3 regions of the Cupriavidus sp. GW822-FHT06G04 genome follow, and region 2 is predicted to be linked to each of the others. Evidence: predicted binding sites of a transcription regulator. Region 2 holds the regulator's gene; each other region holds the start of a gene.
What was found. Region 2 encodes FNR, which switches genes on or off when oxygen is low (the NO sensors DNR and NnrR bind a similar motif). Its sites were predicted from a motif close to TTGATNNNNATCAA; they were not measured.
Positions count from the first base shown of each region.

Region 1: AC1RKI_RS00640 (DASS family sodium-coupled anion symporter) is a predicted target of FNR. The motif match lies at 1,695-1,708, and genes of this name have one in related genera.
Region 3: AC1RKI_RS24320 (OmpW/AlkL family protein) is a predicted target of FNR. The motif match lies at 1,443-1,456, and genes of this name have one in related genera.

Region 1 is NZ_JBXALD010000001.1:141,664-144,941, forward strand. It holds gene AC1RKI_RS00630 (acetate/propionate family kinase) at 1-682, shown strand, start outside; gene AC1RKI_RS00635 (tyrosine-protein phosphatase) at 752-1,504, opposite strand; gene AC1RKI_RS00640 (DASS family sodium-coupled anion symporter) at 1,831-3,278, shown strand, end outside.
Region 2 is NZ_JBXALD010000007.1:356,052-359,329, reverse strand. It holds gene scpB (SMC-Scp complex subunit ScpB) at 1-135, opposite strand, end outside; gene AC1RKI_RS18200 (sulfite exporter TauE/SafE family protein) at 679-1,455, opposite strand; gene fnr (fumarate/nitrate reduction transcriptional regulator Fnr) at 1,539-2,264, shown strand; gene AC1RKI_RS18190 (hypothetical protein) at 2,331-2,576, opposite strand; gene AC1RKI_RS18185 (hypothetical protein) at 2,573-2,785, opposite strand; gene ccoG (cytochrome c oxidase accessory protein CcoG) at 2,820-3,278, opposite strand, start outside.
Region 3 is NZ_JBXALD010000012.1:148,145-151,422, forward strand. It holds gene AC1RKI_RS24315 (AMP nucleosidase) at 1-543, shown strand, start outside; gene AC1RKI_RS24320 (OmpW/AlkL family protein) at 700-1,302, opposite strand; gene leuA (2-isopropylmalate synthase) at 1,720-3,278, opposite strand, start outside.

The DNA.
Region 1 (3,278 bases), on a different contig from region 2:
CGAGCGTGGCATCCGGCGCTACGGATTCCACGGCCTGTCGTACGCCTATATCGCGCGGCAGCTTGGACAGGTGGCGCCCGACGTGGCCGATGGCCGCGTGATCGTCGCGCATCTGGGCAACGGCGCGAGCCTGTGCGCGATGCGCGGCGGCAAGAGTGTGGAATCGACCATGGGGCTGACCGCGCTGGACGGCATGCCGATGGGCACGCGCTGCGGCTCGATCGATCCCGGCGCGGTGTTGTGGCTGGCCGCGCAGGGCATGAGCGCCGACGAGATCCAGTCGATGCTGTACGGCCAATCGGGCCTCAAAGGCATTTCCGGAATCAGCAGCGACATGCGCGCGCTGCTGGCCAGCGACGCGTTGCGTGCGCGGCTGGCCGTCGATTTCTACGCGTACCGCGCCGCACAGGAAATCGGCAAGCTGGCGGTCACGCTGGGCGGGCTCGACGCGTTGGTCTTCACAGCCGGCATTGGCGCCAATTCGCCCCAGGTGCGCGCGCGCATCTGCGCGCAGTTGACCGGCCTGTTCGGAATCGTGATCGATGAGGCGGCCAACAACGCCAACCGGCAACTTGTCAGCCACGCCAATTCGCGCGTGCCGGTCTGGGCACTGCAGACCGACGAGGAAGGGATGATCGCGCTGTCGACCGCGCGGATCCTGCGCGACAACGGCGGACTATAGCGACATCTGGCGCATCCTTTCACCGCGTGGCGGCTGCAAAAGGGGCAAGGTGCTTGCGCAGCCGCGCGTTTACGCTTCCAGGTAGTGCGCGCGCAGACGCCCGATATCGACGCCGAGTTGCCCGGTGACAAAACGTTCGACGCCGCCGTAGGCACGCTCCATCGCATCCATCGACGCTTCCAGATACTCCGGCCGCACCTCGAGCAACGGCCGCATCGCATCGGCCGACACACCGGCCTGCGACATACCCGCGAGGATCCTGTCGTTGAAGCGCTGGTTCCAGTGATTCGATTCCAGATAGTTCGCCACGATGTCGTCCTGCTTCACGCCCAGCGCGGCGAGCAGCAGCAGCGTGGCAAAGCCGGTGCGGTCCTTGCCCGCCGTGCAGTGGTAGTACAGCGTCTGGCCGGCCTCGGCGTGACGCATGAACGTGCCGAACGCATCGCGGTAGCGCATCGGGAAATCGCGGTACACGTCGAGCATGAAACCGTGCATTTGCGCGGCGTTGCTTTCGCGCAGGCGCGGCATCAGCACATCCATCGCCATGGAGCCGTCCAGCACGGGCACCGCCAGCCAGCGGAAGCGCTCGCCGAAGCCGGCCTCGTCCGGCGACTTCTCTCCCGGTGATCGAAAGTCCACCACGATGTCAAGGCCAAGCGCGTGGAGTTTGTCCAGATCGGCAGCGCAGCCCAGCGCCGGATTGGCGCTGCGATACAACTTGCGGCGTTTGACCTGACGTCCGTCAAATCCGATCAACCCGCCCAGGTCCCGCGCGTTGACGATGGTCTCCAGTGCCAGGCACGTCCGCATGTCCGGCTTCATTGACTTGTCATTATCTGTTTGCATATCTCTCAGGCGTACTGTCGTGCACGCGTACGAAAACGTTCAGCATTGGCGTCAATTATTTCAGATCGTTCCGTCGGCGGGCACCCTGCGTCGGCGGATGTCCCGCGAACCGTTGCTACGACTGAAACAAGCCATTTAGCTTGACAAATATCGATGCCAACGCGAATTGATCCAGGACAATTCCAAACCGCTCATCACCTTGGCAGCACCCCCGTCGGCTTCACATAATGCCCGTATGTCGAACGCGGCGACCCTGCGTCGCGACACGTCCGACAGAGTGTTCCACACAAGGGATGTCAAGCATGTCCGATAACACCTCGCCTGCCCCACCCGGCAGCGCCACAGCGGCAATCGCCGCGCCCGCCACCCCCAAGTTGCGCATTCACTGGGGCCTGTATCTTGCAGTGGCCGTCCTGATCGGCGCGCTGATGATCCCACTGCCGGCCGATCTGCCCGTTGCCGGTCACCGCATGCTGGCGATCCTCGCCTTCGCCGTGGTCGTGTGGATCACCGAAGCGGTGACCTACGAAACCAGCGCCATCATGATCACGTCGTTGATGGCGGCGCTGATCGGCTTCGCGCCGATGGTCAACGACCCCGACACGATGTACGGCACGTCGCGCGCGCTTGGCATGGCGCTGGCCGGATTCTCCAACACCGCGCTCGCGCTGGTGGCCGCCGCGCTGTTCATTTCGGCGGCAATGACCGTGACCGGGCTGGACCGGCGCATCGCACTGGTCACGCTGTCGGCAATCGGCACCAGCACACGGCGCATCCTGATCGGCACCATCGCGGTGACGATCATCCTGAGCCTCGTGGTGCCCAGCGCGACGGCGCGCAGCGCCTGTACCGTGCCGATCATGATGGGCGTGATCGCCGCGTTCGGCGTCGACAAGAAATCCAATATCGCGGCGGGCATCATGATCATGGTGGCGCAGGCCACCAGCGTCTGGAACGTCGGCATCCAGACCGCCGCCGCACAGAATCTGCTGACCGCAGGCTTCATGGACAAGCTGCTTGGCGAACGTGTCACGTGGCTGCAATGGCTGATCGCCGGCGCGCCGTGGGCCATCGTGATGTCGGTGGTGCTGTACTTCCTGGTGCGGTGGCTGCTGCCGCCCGAGACCGACGCCATCGCCGGCGGCAAGGAAGCCGTGGAGCGCGAACTCGCCGCGCTGGGTCCGATGACCGGCCCGCAAAAGCGCCTGGCCGCAGTGGCCATCGGCCTGCTGCTGTTCTGGGCCACCGAAGGCAAGCTCCATGCATTCGACACCGCCACCATCACCTTCGTGGGCCTGGTGATCCTGATGATGCCGCGCATCGGCGTGATGGACTGGAAGACGATGCAGCAACGCACGCCATGGGGCACGCTGATCGTGTTCGGCGTCGGCATCAGCCTCGGCTCCGCGCTGCTGACCACGCAGGCCGGACAGTGGCTCGGAAAGTTCGTCGTCACGCATTCCGGTCTGGCCAACCACGGCACGATCCTGATCTTCGCCATTCTGGCGGCCTTCCTGATCCTGATTCATCTGGGCTTTGCCAGCGCCACGGCGCTGACGGCCGCGCTGCTGCCGATCCTGATCTCGGTGCTGCAAACGCTGCCAGGCGACATCAACAAGATCGGCATGACGATGCTGCTGGGCTACACGGTCAGCTTCGGCTTCATCCTGCCAATCAATGCGCCGCAGAACATGGTCTGCCTGGGCACCGATACCTTCAACGGCAAGCAATTCGCGCGAATCGGTATCCC
Region 2 (3,278 bases):
TTCATCCAGCAGAACCCGAATGGTGTCTGCGCCAACATCGTCGGAAAATAGCCGCCTCAGATCGCCGACACGCAGCGGTTCCTGCGCACAGATCAGCGCGGTCTCGAGGACGATCTTCGCCTCTTGGGTATTCATGTGATTGCGTGCAGCCTGTCTTTGCACCTGCCCCGAACTATTCCCGGGGCAACGGAGATTGCAGATACAGCGAGGCCGAAGCCACCGCCATCTCATCGTGCAGCCGACGCGCCAGCTGGTTGCGGCGCCGTCGAGCTCCTCGTCTTTTGCATCGATTTGCCGGGTCTGTCCGGCAGGAAGATCGCCCAGACCAGCAGGCTTCGCTGGCCAACGGACCTCTTGCGTCGCGCCTTCTCCCTTCGAGGCGGACATTCGTCAGGGCAAGATGGCCAGGACGGCAAGAAACAACTGATATCGGCACAGGCAACTTTGCCTTGATCTAGCGTCGTTTTCCACATGAGCGCTGGCCGCTTGACCAGGTCATTCGAACCGGATGGGACTGTGGGAGTGGCTCCAGCATGTCCGACCCTGGGAGCCCTGAACTGGCACTCCGTGTAAGGAGCGCCGCTCGACGACGCCACGAGCATGGCGCGATGCGATACCGTGGTTCTCGCGATTGTATGGCATTCCTGCCCCACGCCGCAACCGGCTGTTGTGGCTGATTCAGAACACCAAGCAAAATCCGTGTTGTGCCAACATGTCAGGAAGCCACGCGGCGCGCACCATTCCCGCCAGTCCGAAGCCAATCACCACCAGCGCGGCCACGGTCCTGACGCCACGCTTGCGCAGGAGCTGACGAAGGGCGCCGGAAAGCCCCGAAATCACGAGCAGATTAGGCAATGTTCCGATACCGAACGCCGCCATGACAAGCGCTCCCGACACTGCATTTCCCGCAAGCAACGCAATACTAAGTGCGCTGTAGACCATGCCACACGGCACGATGCCCCAGGCCAGGCCCATGATCCATCGACGCACAAAAGGTGCCGCACCATTATTGGGGAGCGCCTGACGCGCCTCGCCGCGCCACGACCGGGCAAACGCCCGAACGACGACACCACTCCGTTGTGCGACTGCCGTGACAGTTCGCTCGATCCACGTCGCCGTGAGGGTGCGACCCAACAGCAAGAAAACACCTGTCAGCACAAGCAATGCACTGCCGCCCGCGTAAAGCCATCGCTGTAGTGGCAAAAAATCCTGCTTCCATATTACGCCGCCTACCGCCCCCATCAGCGCACCCAGCAACATATAGGTCGTAATTCGCCCAGCATGCATAACGCACAATTCAAACAGCCACGGTTGGCGTTTGCGATAGACGAGAACAGGCGCCTGCTGCTGCAGATTTTGTTCAGCAACAATAGCAATTCCTCCACACATGGCTGCGCAATGCATGCCACCGAGCAGAGCAATAAGGAAAACGCTTAAAAGCACACCAAATGGCAACTGTTCCTCGCTTCAGGGTCACCTGCATTGTAAAATGGCCTCATCGCGCGCCCGATACAAGCGCAGTCAAACGAGCACCTCAATTGCTTACTTCTATACCTGTCACCGAGATGTCACCCCGTTGCTCCACGTGTGCCATGGGTCAGCTTTGTTTGCCCGTCGGGATGTCGCACCAAGACCTGGCGAAGATGGATACGCTTGTGCAGGAGCGCGTGCGAGTCCACAAAGGCGAAACGCTCTACCGAATGGGCGAACCGCTCACCGCCGTCTACGCCATCCGATTCGGCACCCTGAAGACGCACGTCACAATGGAGGACGGGCGAACACAAATTACCGGCTTCCACCTGCCTGGCGAAGTCATCGGGCTGGACGGCCTCGGCGAAATGCAGCATGCGTCCGATGCCACCGCACTCGAAGACACTGAAGTCTGCGTCATCCGCTATGACGACCTGCAATCTTTGTCGAATCATTTGCCTTCGTTGCAGAATCAGTTTTTGCGGCTGATGAGCAAGGAAATAACGCAGGATCAAGTTATGCTGATAACGCTTGGTTCGATGCGCGCGGAGGAAAGACTGGCCGCTTTTCTGATCAACATGTCTGAACGCTTGTCTGCGCGCGGATATTCTTCTACCGAATTCGTGCTCCGCATGAGCCGCGAAGAGATTGGCAGCTACCTTGGCTTGAAACTGGAAACAGTCAGCCGACTGTTCTCCCGTTTTGCCGAAGCGGGCCTTATTCAAATTCGTCAACGACATGTAAAAATAGTCGACATTGCCGGGGTCAAGCAAGTCTACAGCCGATCGTGCTAGCGGCGATCACAAGAGACAAATAATAAGGGCCGCACCGAAATTCCGGTGCGGCCTAGTTTTTTTGACTTACTCGAGTTCATCCGTGTCACTTAAATTTACAGGCATGGTGTACAGGGTCAAGCCGCTCGACAACGCGCAAAACAACCACGCCACCAGGAAGCCGACCGTATATACCGCATGTCGCGACGCTTCCACCGGATGACCGAAGAAGTTCAGCTCTCCTGGGTCCACCACGGAAAAGACCACAGCGGTAGCGGCGCCCCCCATCAAGAACGCGGGCCATAACACCCACATGAGCCAGCGCAGTCTCATGGATTCCTCGCCCGCGTCGATGAAACGCGCTCGGCGTCAATTTTCTGCACAACCAGTCCATGGCGCGTGGCATCGCTAACTGGCACGTCGGCGTAAGTACTTGCCAGCCAAATCGTGATGCCGCACCCGACAATAGCCAACAGCGGACCGCTCATCAGGATCCAGGGCCATGGTTCCTTGTACCAGGGTTTCGCCTGTCTCGTAGTCATATCACTCTCCTCTTCGCGGCTTTGCATTCGAGCATTACAGATTGCGGGGGACAATAAAACTCGTGCTTTGCTTGATCTGCGACACGTCCCTGCCTTCGGCTTCTGCAGTGACCGTAACGCTAATCTTATGGGTGCCCTGTTTGGCATCGTCTATGGGCACGCGCACCCGTATCGGCAATAAGCGATTGGATGTGGGAGACAGCTCTTCGGCAGCATGATCGTACTCGACGACAAGACCCGAAAGTTCATCGCTCTGCGCACTCACACGAAATTGCATCGGCGCTTCCGTGGTATTGATCAACTGCAATCTATATACGTTTTCGATCCAGCGTCCCTCGACCTCTCTGCCCAGCGCACCCCGATCACGAATAATGTCAACCTTGAGCGGCTCACGCATGGCCAATGACCCGAGAAAGCCCGCGACGACCGCCAGCCACAGCACCGAATAGATGATCGTCCGCGGCCGGATCAAGCGTTTGCGCGCCTCCGATGT
Region 3 (3,278 bases), on a different contig from region 2:
TGCGGCGGCCTGCGCCGCTCGCAGCAACTTGGCGACTATGTGTTGGCCCACGCGTATGTCCGCGACGACCACGTACTCGATCACGATCTGCCGCCCTGGGTGCCCGTGCCGCCAATTGCGGAAATCCAGGTGGCGCTGCAGGAAGCCGTGGCCCGTGTGACAGGCCTCTCGGGCACGGAAATGAAGACGCGCATGCGCACCGGCACCGTGGTATCGACCGATGACCGCAACTGGGAACTGAAATCGAAGGCGCTGTATGCGCGTTTCAACCAGTCGCGCGCCATTGCCATCGATATGGAGAGCGCCGCCGTAGCCGCCAACGGCTTCCGCCTGCGCGTGCCGTACGGCACGTTGCTATGCGTTTCGGACAAGCCGCTGCATGGCGAACTGAAGCTGCGCGGCATGGCCAACGCGTTCTATCGCCAGCGAGTCAGTCAGCATATGACGATTGGCCTCGAGGCGATTCGCATCCTGCGCGAAAGCGGTGTCGAACAACTTCACTCGCGCAAGCTGCGCAGCTTCGACGAGCCGGCGTTCCGGTAGGTCGATCGACGAACCTGTTTTCCCGCGCGCAGAAATATAACGATCAAAATAAAAAAACGCGCGGGATCGCCGCGCGCTGTGAGCCGGGACGGGCGTCGATAGACGCCCTGGCCAAAAGACGACAATGGAAAGTGTCGTTCGGAGAATCGTAATTTCTTAGAAGCGGTAGCCGATACCGGCGCTGAACAGCCACGGGTCCAGGTTCAACGACGATACCTTGACGTTGCCGGCGTAGACGTTGGTGGAGATCCACACCTTCTTGGCATCGACGTTCAGGAACCAGTTCTTGTTGAGCTTGTAGTCCATGCCGATCTGCAGCGCGGGACCGACGCTCCAGTTGTCCAGCGTGAGACCGCCCAGGTTGGCGCCGTAGACGCGCGTGGCGTTGACGCCGGCGCCGATATACGGACGGAACGTGCCGTTGGGCAGGAAGTGGTATTGCAGCAGCAGGCTTGGCGGCAGGTGCTTGAACGTACCGATCTGCGTGCCGTCCAGGCTGACGTCCTGCTTTTGCGGAATGGTCAGTACCAGCTCGGCGGCGATGTGCGGCACGATGAAGTACGTGACGTCAACTTCCGGAATCCACTTGTTGTTGACGCTGATGCGGTCCGAAGGGCCTACGCCGCCGATCGGCGCCGCGGTGGTGGGACCCATATCCAGGAATGTGCCGCGCAGGCGGACCATCCAGTTGCCTTCAGCCTCTTCGGCGGCAAAGGCCGGGGCAGAAAGGGTGCCGATGGTTGCGGCGGCGAGCGCCATGCAGATGGAGGAGGCGAGGGGCTTGCGGCGGGCAGTAGTTACGGTGGTTACAGTGGTTGAAGTGGGTGCAGTGGTCATGGTGGTCAGGCACTAATGAGCAAAAAGTGCGACCAGTTTGTCGTTCGCGAATGCGCTGGACCTTGATGCAGGACAAGTGAATGGCAGCCGACACACATTCAACGAAGAATCGTCGTCAATGCGCGACAGATTGAAACATGGCTGGCGCAATGCCTGCGCAAGCGTGCCGATGTTTCTATTTACATGCGGATTTATTCGTGGCGTACGGGCCTCGCGGCCCGTACGCTGTGGGCTCGTGGTTGTGCACCACGCATGTCGTGGACGTCCTGCCGGACGTCTTTCCAGGTGTGCCCTGTGGGGGCAGGGCACACCGTTTTTCTTGGCAGCGGCGCCAGCCGGTCAGGCCGCCTGCGGCTGCTCGACGGCGTTTGTCGCAAGATGGCGATTCACGCCCGACACCATGGCCTTGAGCGATGCCGTGACGATATTTGCGTCCATGCCGGCGCCGAAGCCGGTCGGCGAATCGCCCACCCGTACCTCGACATAGCACGCCGCCCTGGCATCCGCGCCGCTGGCCATCGCATGTTCGTGATAGTCCATGACGCGCACCGCAATGCCCAGCCCGCGCGAAAATGCATCGACCGCGGCGTCGATCGGGCCGTTGCCCGTACCGCGCACCTGTACCGTGCGGCCGTCGCGCAGCATTTCCATGTCGATTTCCGCCGCGTGGCTGTCGGTCGATACCATCCGGTGCGATACATAGCGCAGCGGCGCCTGCACATCGAGGTACTCGCGGCGGAACAGCGCGTAAAGATCCTCGGCGCTGGCCTCGAGTCCGGTTTCATCGGTCATGACCTGCACCGCACGGCTGAATTCGATCTGCAGGCGGCGCGGCATGTAGATGCCATGCATCTGCTCCAGCAGATACGCCATGCCGCCCTTGCCGGACTGGCTGTTGACGCGGATCACCGCGTCGTAGCTGCGGCCGAGATCGGCCGGATCGATCGGCAGGTACGGCACTTCCCAGATCGCGTCCGGCTTCTGCTGCGCAAAGCCCTTGCGGATGGCGTCCTGATGCGAGCCCGAAAATGCCGTGAACACCAGGTCGCCAACGTACGGATGACGCGGATGCACGGGCAACTGATTGCAGTGCTCGACGCACTGGCGGACTTCGTCGATATCTGAAAAATCAAGCTCCGGATCGACGCCCTGCGTATAGAGGTTCAGCGCCAGCGTGACCAGATCCACATTGCCGGTGCGCTCGCCGTTGCCGAACAGGCAGCCTTCCACGCGGTCGGCGCCGGCCATCACGGCGAGTTCGGCCGCGGCCACCGCCGTGCCGCGATCGTTATGCGGATGCACGGACAGCACGATGTGCTCGCGGCGCGCCAGCCGTCGATGCATCCATTCGATCTGGTCGGCAAAGATGTTGGGCGTGCTGCATTCCACCGTGGTGGGCAGATTCAGGATCATCGGGCGCGAGGCGTCGGGCTGCCACACGGCCGAGACCGCGTCCGATACTTCCAGCGAAAAATCGAGTTCGGCCAGGCTGAAGGTTTCGGGCGAATATTCGTAGGACCAGGCGGTTTCCGGCATCGCATCGGTCAGCGCGCGGATCAGACGAGTGCCCGACACGGCCACTTCCTTGATTTCCTCGCGCGATGCATTGAACACGATGCGACGCCACGCCGGTGCGATCGGGTTGTAAAGATGCACGGTCGCGCGCCTGGCGCCGCGCACCGATTCGACCGTGCGGCGGATCAGGTCGTCGCGCGCCTGCGTCAGGACCACAATCGTGACGTCCTCGGGGATGCGGTCTTCTTCGATCAGCATACGCACGAAATCGAAATCGGTTTGCGATGCGGACGGGAATGCGACCTCGATCTCCTTCACGCCGATCTTCACCAGCTGTTCGAAAAAGCGCAGCTTGCGCGCGCTGTTCATCGGCTCGATCAGCG